DNA from 3 places in the Ruminococcus sp. RTP21358st1_G6_RTP21358_211008 genome. Region 3 is predicted to be linked to each of the others. Evidence: riboswitches for the same ligand, from Rfam matches in the RefSeq annotation. Region 3 holds a riboswitch; each other region holds the start of a gene.
The links. Region 3 has a riboswitch for cyclic di-GMP ahead of AB5Z12_RS00925 (transporter substrate-binding domain-containing protein). Riboswitches for the same ligand answer to the same signal wherever they lie in the genome.
Positions count from the first base shown of each region.

Region 1 (3,287 bases), on a different contig from region 3:
CAGTTTCGAAGACTCATGTATTTTATTCAGGCAATCTTTTGCCCGCTCACCATCATTTCCGCTTTTTTCAAGAATTGTAAGCATGCCCATAATGCCATTGATCGGTGTCCTGATGTCATGAGACATGTTATTTAAAAAGGAAGTCTTAGCCTTATTGGCACTCTGTGCTTCTACAAGTGCATTTTGTAATTCCTGCTGTTTTTCTTCAAGCTCCTGATTCAGCTTCAATGCCTGCTCAGCAGACTTCTTGGATTTTTCTTCCGCACGTTTTGATTTTTTCAAAGAATCAAGAATTATACACAGAACAACGAAAAAAGAAATTCCAGCGATAAGTGAAACTGTCAGTAAATTGTCCTGAATAAAATCCTTCGCTGTAACTTTTCGTGAGGAAGCATTATACGAAACTACTGCACCTGAAAATTGAGTTGTAGGCATAGATGTCAGTGTTTTATTCAGAATGGACAAAAGAACCGGTTCTCCCTGCTGAATAGCAAATGGAACATCAGCTTCTTTTGTCAGGAAAACACTATGAAGCTTATCATTTTTCAAATAGTCTGAAACAGTACCTGAATTGCTTACAATACAATCCGTCTCCCCTTTCTGCATTGCTTTTACTGCTGCATCTGATGTCTCATATTCCACAACCTTCCATTGCGGATAATTGTATGAAAGATATGCTTTCAATGCAAAATCATCTTTTTCAACGGCAACTGTATTCTCTTTATTTTCATCAAAAGAATCCTTTGCCGTAATTGCTGCCATATTGAGAGTCAATAGCGTATCCGACAAAGCAAATCCATTTGTTTCTGCAAAGTATGGATTCTGGTTTGCATGAAAAATCAGGTCTATTTTTCCATCCTGCAATGCCTGAAGCAGTTCACTTCTTGTCTCATATCCATTTAATTCAAATTCCAGAGTCTGACCTTGCAGACAATTTTCTGCAAGATCCACATAATCTGTAATAACACCTGTCAGTTTACCTGTTGATGGATCTACACTGCTGATACCTCCATCCTGATTCAGATACCCTATCCGGATTGCACCATGCTGCCCGATCCACTCACTTTCTTCTTTTGAAAGAAACGAGCTGCTCTGTGCAGAAAGATAACGCCTGTAGAGATCATCAGTGTAAAATGGATTGTCATCCTTGATTCTGCGCATAGCACTATCCAGTGCTTCTTTGATATCCGGACGTTTGGGATTTATGGCAAAATAGATTTCTGTCTCTCCAATACTTGTAAGCGGTGAAATATCCGATTCTTCCCAACGGGATTCTTCTACCGAAACGAAGCAGTCAATTTCATGTTTCGATAGTTTGTCCATAATTTCTGTGGTATTAGAAACATTGACATGCTGCGTATGCAGACCATATTTTGATTCCCATTCATTAAGCACATCCTCCACTATATTATCTTTAGACACACCAATATTTTTTCCCTCAAAAGAATCCAAATTTCCTGCTGTAAGATCCCTATTGGATGCATCCGTATAGATGTAATATTTCTCTTCCCCCATAGGCATATCGGAAAAAAGCATATTTTCAGCACGTTCGTCTGTATAGGAAATGTCACCAAGAATATCAATCTCTCCATTTTCCAACTGTGTAAAGCAGTTTTTCCAATCACTTGTTATGTATTTATATGTCCATCCTGCATAACCTGCAATATCTTGAAGATACTCATAACCATAGCCGCTTCTTTCTCCCTTTTCATTGACTACATTATAAGTTTCCTCAAAAGATCCTACCCGGATAACATTGTCAGAGTTTTCTTTGGCAAATGTAGGAACGGATAAAACAATAAAACATATAATTGTGCAAAATATAATGTAACAAAATTTGAAATTCATTATATTCTGTACTAATTTGCACTTCTTCATCTTTCTCCCCTCCTCTAGGCTACAGTTGCTTGCTTCCAGATTTTAATTTTACATTCATTAATTATCAATAACCTCCCCGCTATTTTTCACAATATTTTTCCAAACAGCTTCTGTATTACTTATTCAAGTGCTCTACCATAAAAAAGCACTGCCAAACAGACAGTGCACCTCATTTCATGCAACTGGCTGCCATTTTACAGGCCCTGTAGCTTTGCGTCCCAGACTTTCATCTGGTTTGCCGATTTTCTTATTATAGCTTTAATACTTATGCAAAAAAACTGATTTCATTATACTTTAATGCTCTAGTATACACAAGAAAACATTACCGTTTTAACGACAAAAAATAAAAAAAGAACAGCCGATACATATACTCAAACTGTTCTTCTACTTCCGAAGACCACGCAGCATTGACATCACTGTTTCCTGCTCATTTGTACTCAGATTGTTCCATATCCTTAAAACTTCTTTCTGTTTTTCTGTCAGATTCTCTGAATTACCTTCCTGAAAAAACTGTGATAATGTCACGCCCAAAGCTGTACATATTTTTCAAGTGTGATCAGCGACGGCAGGTTTTCCTGCGCCATGATTCTTCCCAGTGATGACTGGAAAATTCCCGATAGCTGCGATAATCTATATTTACTGATATCACGCTTTTCACACAAAGATGTTATTTTATCCGCAATATACTTCTCTATCTGCAAGTAACTATACCTCATTTTCGCTTATATCGTTTTTATAATATCACAGACAGTTACGTTTGTCACATAAAAGTTTGAATACTCAAACAAAAAATAAGCCTGCCATCATCCGCAGATTTCTCCACAGACAACAATAGGCTTCCTACTATCTCATCAACTCATTCACTTTTCTCTGCACTGCCCTATAATCATATCCCGCAGCCTGCAGCCTCTTCTTCCTGTCCTGCACATATACCCAACAGTCAATACTACTGGCTTGAGAGATAATTCCTGTTATGATTTTACCTCTTTTTTCTCACATGCTCTGATTTGATCTCATAAATAAAACCGGTAGAGATTTCGCTCTCCACCGGTCTGCCTTTATCCTAATTATCTTCCCCTTTCATAATTGCTGTTGCCATTTATTTTTCACTTCCTGTCTTTTTAGTGTTAGTGTTTTTTTCTTATATCATATCTCAAATCCAGAAAAAAATTTAGGATGTCGATGCAGACAAAATCTGCCTGATCAACATCCTGTTTTTTACTGTTCCAAGTTATCGAGCCAGTCATCGAAACTCTTCTTGGATATGCGATACTTTCCGCCATCCAACTGGATCCACCGGAATTCCTTTTTCTTCAAAAGGTTATAAATAGTAGGTCTGCTAACTCCTAAGATTTCCTGTAACTCTTGAACTGTATAACATCTTTTTTCTGACATTTCTTTATCCTCTT
Region 1 covers NZ_JBDGDM010000072.1:427-3,713, forward strand. The annotation lists gene AB5Z12_RS19330 (transporter substrate-binding domain-containing protein) at 1-1,878, opposite strand, end outside; cyclic di-GMP riboswitch class I at 2,053-2,128, opposite strand; gene AB5Z12_RS19335 (hypothetical protein) at 2,400-2,579, opposite strand; gene AB5Z12_RS19340 (hypothetical protein) at 2,722-2,805, opposite strand; gene AB5Z12_RS19345 (helix-turn-helix domain-containing protein) at 3,097-3,273, opposite strand.
Region 1: linked by a shared signal. The riboswitch ahead of AB5Z12_RS19330 (transporter substrate-binding domain-containing protein) and the one ahead of AB5Z12_RS00925 (transporter substrate-binding domain-containing protein) in region 3 are both predicted to bind cyclic di-GMP.

Region 2 (3,287 bases), on a different contig from region 3:
GGAAAAGCAATTCTTCACGATCTTATCACATGTGCTGATAAAATCGTAGAAGGAACTGCAAAACCGGAGCCTATTGACTTCAGCCATATGTCTTCAGAACCAGCTTTCCTTTTCAAATATGGAAAAGGAAACATCGCTTATAATGACAAGCATATTTGTTAATAAAAAATGATAAAAAAATCATTATAAATTTATTAAAAATCATTTGCCATAATATGCCGGGACATATATAATGAATACATTGTTGCAGGAGAGCGATTATGGAGCAGATAACAATTAAAGAGGTTGCGAAATTGTGCGGCGTAGGAGTCAGCACAGTGTCTAGGGCAATTAACAATCACCCGGACATTAATCCGGAAACGAAACAGAAGATTCTGGATACGATCAGAGAGTACAATTATGTACCGAATAATAGTGCCAGAAATCTGAAAAGAACTGATTCCAATACGATCGCAGTTATAGTAAGAGAAATCAGCAACCCATTTTGGGGTGTTATGCTGCATGTATTGGAGAGGGAAGTCCGTGACAGGAAATACTGCCTGGTATTGCAGAATGTAGCAAATGATGAAGATGAAGTTGAGCTTGCCCTTCAGCTGGAAAAAGAGAAAAAAGTCAAAGGAATCATATTCCTTGGCGGTATGTATGATTATGACGAGTCAAGGTTGAGAATGCTGGGAGTTCCGTATGTGATCAGCAGTTCTGGAAAAACAGTTCCGGAGGATACAGGAGCTTATCCTAAAAGTGCCCTTGTGACGACAGATACAGAGATTGAGAGTCAGAACATGATTGATTATCTGTGCAGCTGCGGTCATAAAAGGATCGCCTTTATTACTTCCAGAGATGAAGGTCTTGGAAGATGCCATCTCAATGGCTATAAAAGAGCACTGGAGAAAAATGGACTGGAGTACGATGAGAAGCTTATAATTCGTTTAAAACCAGCTAAAAGAATCTATACGATTGAGAATGGTTATAACTGTACCTGTGAGCTTTTGAAATCGGGAGTAGATTTTTCCTGTATTTATGCAATTTCAGATACTCTGGCCGTGGGAGCCTGCAGAGCAATTATTGACAGTGGCAAAAGAGTGCCGGAGGATTATTGTGTGGCAGGAGCAGATGGTCAGGATATTGCGGAATATTATCATCCATCCATTACCACATTGAAATATCCAAGAGTGGAAACTGCCCAGCAGAGCGTCCGTACCCTGTTTGATATGATCGACCGGAAAAAGGTAGTGAAACGGCAAATACTGGGCGGAACTCTTATAGAGCGGGAGTCTACGCGCAAGCTGTAAGGTGTAGCTGTTGCCATCCGGCCATCGAAAAGGAATCTGTGAAAATATTTGAGAAGGATTATCATGCGTTACGATCCGCTCAGATATTTTTACAGATTTTTTTGTTTTCGTACTTTTTAGACGGATTTTTGTAAGTTTTAACAAGGGAATTCCGTTGACAAAAGTGACAGTTTGCTTTATTATAAGAAATGAATAAAAGGCAAACCTGTTGAAAGACAGGGACGCAAAGCCAAGGGTCTAAGGTCTCAGTACTATGACAGCCGGTTGCCGCATTGATATTGATTAGGTAATGTAATATGACAGGAGACGTGGTTCTTCTATTTGTGGCGACCGTTTATTTAATCTGATAAACGGTTTTTTTATTTCCACAAACTGATGGGACTGATAGTTTCCAGATAGCGGCAAGTCAGTTACATTATAGTTCAAGAAAGGTGTGTTATTTATGAAAGGAAAGAAATTAACAGAGTGGCTCGCAAATAAAAAAGTTGTTTCCAGTTGTGCTGCTATAGCATTGGCAGCAGTGATCGGCGGCGTTTCATTATTCTCAGGAACAGGAGAAACACCTGAATTCCCCAGTTACACAGATCCAATCATGGAGGCTTCCATCATAGAAGATGAAACTCCACTGGCTTCCCAGCCGAAGACTACTGTGAAGACTACCTCCAGTACCAAGACAACCAGGAAGACTGTTAAATTAAAAAAGGCTTCCAAGAAGAGCTACACCAAGAAACTGAAAACCAAAACAAAAGTAACCAATAAAACAAATAAATCCGGTAATACAACAGTAGATACCAAGACAACCGTTGTTACCAAAGCAACAGCGAAATACACCAAGAAATCCAAAAAGAAAGTTGTTACATCCAAGATCACAACAACTGTTCAGACAACAACTACACAGCAGGTATCAATTGACAATGAGACCGCTGTAAGCACCACTTCTTCTGGTACTTCCGCTGCCCAGGTAACTGCAGCAGCAAGCTCTTCACAGAACCAGAGCAAACACGAGGAAAATGTAGCAAGTGTTGCAGGCAAGATGGACAATCGTGTAATTGCAGCATATCAGCAGCTGGGATTTAAGCTTGTTGTTGATCCATCCGTCAACTATTCCGGATATTTTGATGCAAGATCAAGATCTATTACAATGAAGCAGATTGATGATTCTGTTTATCATGAGCTGGGTCATTTCCTCGCATTCATCGCAGGAAATGTAGATAAGACAGCAAGCTTCCAGAGCATTTTTGCAGCTGAGAAGGCAAATGTTACAGCCTTCAATAAAGCCTATGTAACACAGAATGCTTCCGAATATTTTGCAGAATCTGTTAAGGATTACATCTTGAATAATGCTTCCCTGAAGAGCACCAGACCACAGACTTATGCAGCTGTTCAGAATGCATTGAATCAGATTACAGATGCACAGATCGCTAAGATTCAGAAGATTTATGGAGCGTTCTGGAACTAATGATTTTAAAGATGACCGGCACCCGGAGAAATATCTCCGGGTGTTTTACTGTGGATACCACAGGCGCGGGAAAATAGTGTTTTATAAAAAGGTAAGTGACAGATGGTACTTACCTTTTTGTCACCGGGAGAACCTTAATCTTATATATGTCGAGTTGCTGTTCACTGGTAACATTCCGCGAGGTGTTTTTTGTGAACAAAGTTCACAGAAAACCCGAGAATTAAGTTTGGGCAGCAAACGCTACTTCTTGTGCTTGTCACAAGAAGGTTCGTCTTTCTGTGCATCGCGAAGCGTGTTACTGGTCATGGAGTGAACAGTAACTATGTCGAAGAGTCTGGATATGTGTCGACAGAAAATTCTTGCAATGAAAAACCTTAGGTGTGTATAATACAAAACAAAGGTTATCACTTTCTTGCAGGCAGGGATAGATATATTGGGGTCACTGGTCCTAAGTGAACAGTAACATATATTGGGAATGGATGTAGACACGGCGCCTGAAATGTGTTAGAATCAACTTTAATAAGTTTTTTGAAGGA
Region 2 covers NZ_JBDGDM010000004.1:43,082-46,368, reverse strand. The annotation lists gene AB5Z12_RS02530 (MBL fold metallo-hydrolase) at 1-162, shown strand, start outside; gene AB5Z12_RS02525 (LacI family DNA-binding transcriptional regulator) at 261-1,292, shown strand; cyclic di-GMP riboswitch class I at 1,481-1,564, shown strand; gene AB5Z12_RS02520 (hypothetical protein) at 1,735-2,751, shown strand.
Region 2: linked by a shared signal. The riboswitch ahead of AB5Z12_RS02520 (hypothetical protein) and the one ahead of AB5Z12_RS00925 (transporter substrate-binding domain-containing protein) in region 3 are both predicted to bind cyclic di-GMP.

Region 3 (3,287 bases):
TGGAATACTCTTGAAATTTTGACTGTTATCATATATTAGTGCCTGACTTGCGCCCATGAGGAAACAGTCTGCTTTTTCATGAATGACCATATCTGCTGCATCGTCAAGCGAATCACAATCTATAAGCTTCCATTGGGGATAACTGAATGCAATATGCTGTTTTAAGGCATATTTTTCCCTGGGCACAGCTACAGTATACACCTTATTCTCATCAAATTTTTCCTCATCTGTTACCGCCATCAGGCTGTAGGTCCAGGCTGTGTTTGTAAGTGTATATCCGTTTTTTTCTGCAAAATATGGATTCCTGCCAGCATAAAAAATCATGTCAATCTCTCGTTCTTGTAAAGCCTGAAGCATTTCATCATATTCATCATATTCCTGTATATTAAATTCCAGTATCTGATTTCCCAGACAGTCTTTGGCATAAGAGAAATATTCTGCCAGCATACCGGTAAGTTTTCCAGTCTCTTCGTCCAGGGAAAATACTGCCGCATCATTACTCAGAAATCCGATCCGGATCCCATCATGTTCTTCCAACCAGGACTTTTCTCCGCCTGTAAGACTTTGACAATAATCAAGCGTAAAATACTTTTTATACAGATCCGCCTTGAAAAAAGGACTATCCTGATCCAGCTGACGCATAGCCCAGTCCAACTCTGTCTTGATATCGCTGCGCTCTTTATTTATTACAAAATATATGCCGGATTTACCAATCGTGGTAACGGATGATATTCCCTGTTCAGACCAGATGGATTCCTCCAGAGATACAAAACAATCGATTTCATGATTCGCTAATTTCTTTTCGACATCATCATCACTATTCACATTTACATGTTTTGTATGTATGCCATTCTTATTTTCCCATTCTGTCAGCATGATTTCAGGCTCAGTCCCCATGAGCACACCTACACGTTTCCCATCCATAGACTTGAAATCAGACGTCCCAATATCCGTATCCGATAAATCAGCATAAAGGATATATTTTTCCTCACCCATGGGTTCATCCGGGAAAAGCATCTTCTGTGCACGTTCATCGGTGTAAGAAATATCGCCCATGATATCAATCTCACCATTTTCAAGCTTATCAAAACAGTTGGACCAGTCACATTTCACATACTCAAATTTCCATCCGGTATAACCTGCCAGAGCCTGCATGAGCTCGTAGCCATAACCTCGTCTGACACCGTTTTTATCGACATAATTAAAGGTATCCTCAAATGAGCCGACACGGATGGTCTGTGGCTGTTTTTCATCATTATTCGTTTCAGCAGCCTGGCAGTGTACCGATAACATCATCCACATTCCCAGGACCACAAATATACATGCAAATAGTACGGCTGATTTTTTTCTACTTTTATCCATATTTTTTATTTCCTTCATCCGTTTGTGTTTTATGATGTTCCAAACACCAGGTCAAAAACAGCAAGTATTGTTTTTATATCAATCGGTTTTGCAATATGTGCATTCATCCCTGTTGCTGTGTACTGCTGCTGTGTAATTTCCATCATCTCTGCAATGCCCCGGGTGATAAAAACGCTGCCAAACAGGCAGCGCATCTCATTTCATGCAACTGGCTGCCATTTTACAGGCCCTGTAGCTTTGCGTCGCAGACTTTCATCTGTTTTGCCGATTTCCATATTAGAGCATTTAAAATTATACAAAAAAACTGATTTTATTATACTCCCTTGCTCCACTTTACACAAGAAAAATCTCACCGCTTTAACGCTTAAAAATAATTTGAAAACCTGCTAAAAAGTTGTTAACCGAACTTCTTAGCAGGTTTTTATTACTAATCTGTCAGATTATTTTGTAATGTACTGATCAATTCCTCTATAACGATTGGCTTGGATAAGAATCCATTCATACCGCATTCCAACGCTTTCTTTCTGTCCTCGTCAAAAGCATTGGCCGTCATGGCAAGGATGGTGATTCCTGCCAGTGCCGGATCCCTAAGGGCACGGATCTGCTTCGTGGCCTCATATCCGTTCATTACCGGCATCTGCACATCCATCAGCACCAGATCATAACCGCCCGGTTTCGACCTCTTGACCTTCTCTACTGCCTCTGCCCCATTTTCTGCAGTATCCACCAGGAAGCCATATTCATTAAGGATCTCCACCGCAATTTCACTGTTCAGCTCATTGTCTTCCACAAGCAGTATACATCTGCCTCTGAAATCTGAGCATGCCGCCGGAAGAACAGGCTTCTCCTGCTCAGCCTGATTCTGGCCAATGGCAGTCATCAGGGTATCTCTGATATCGGACATAAACAGAGGTTTCGCACAGAATGCAGTTACTCCTGCAGCCCTGGCTTCCACTTCGATGTCTGACCAGTCATAAGCAGTCAGAATAATGATCGGTGTATCGTCACCAAGACTGCGGATCTGTCTGGTGACCTCAATACCATTCATATCCGGCAGTCGCCAGTCGATGATATAAGCATGGAAGGCATCCCCAAGCTCCATAGACTGTCGTGCACGCAGAACAGCCTCCTTACCGGAAAGTGTCCATTCCGAACGCATTCCAACCCTCACAAGTATTTTTGTCACGCTGTCACAGGTATTAAAATCGTCATCTACAACCAGAGCCTTAAGACCTTCCAGCTCTATGATCTTCTCTATACGTTGGTGCTCAGGCTGAGTCCGGAATGGCAGTCGGACGATAAATTCGGTACCTTTCCCCTGCTCTGTCCGGACCTCAATGGTGCCGCCCATCATATCCACAATATTCTTGGTGATGGCCATACCAAGTCCTGTACCCTGAGTCCTGCTTACAGTGGAAGTCCGCTCCCTCTCAAAAGGAGAAAAGATCTTCTGTACAAATTCCTGACTCATACCGATTCCGTTATCCTTCACCCGGATCTCGTACAGTTCACTGCCTCTTTGGAGACCCGGATACTGTTTCAGCCGGACAGAAACGGTTCCGCCAGCAGGAGTAAACTTGATCGCATTGGACAAAAGATTCAGCAGCACCTGATTCAGTCGTGTCTTATCACAATAGACATCCTCATTTGTCACATCCATGGCATCCATATAAAGCTCCAGCTGTTTCGCATGGATCTGCCCGCTGATGATCGTCTTCAGATCATGAAGCACATCCGACAGACTGACCTCCGTTTCTTCCAGATGGATCTTTCCGCTCTCAATCCGGCTCATATCCAGGATATCATTGATCAGGGAAAGCAGATGGTTACTGGAGGAAAGGATCTTTCCCAGATAATCCCGAACCTTGTTTTTATCATCAATATTGCTTACAGCCAGTGTGGTAAAGCCGATGATCGCATTCATT
Region 3 covers NZ_JBDGDM010000002.1:26,152-29,438, forward strand. The annotation lists gene AB5Z12_RS00925 (transporter substrate-binding domain-containing protein) at 1-1,362, opposite strand, end outside; cyclic di-GMP riboswitch class I at 1,563-1,638, opposite strand; gene AB5Z12_RS00930 (response regulator) at 1,790-3,287, opposite strand, start outside.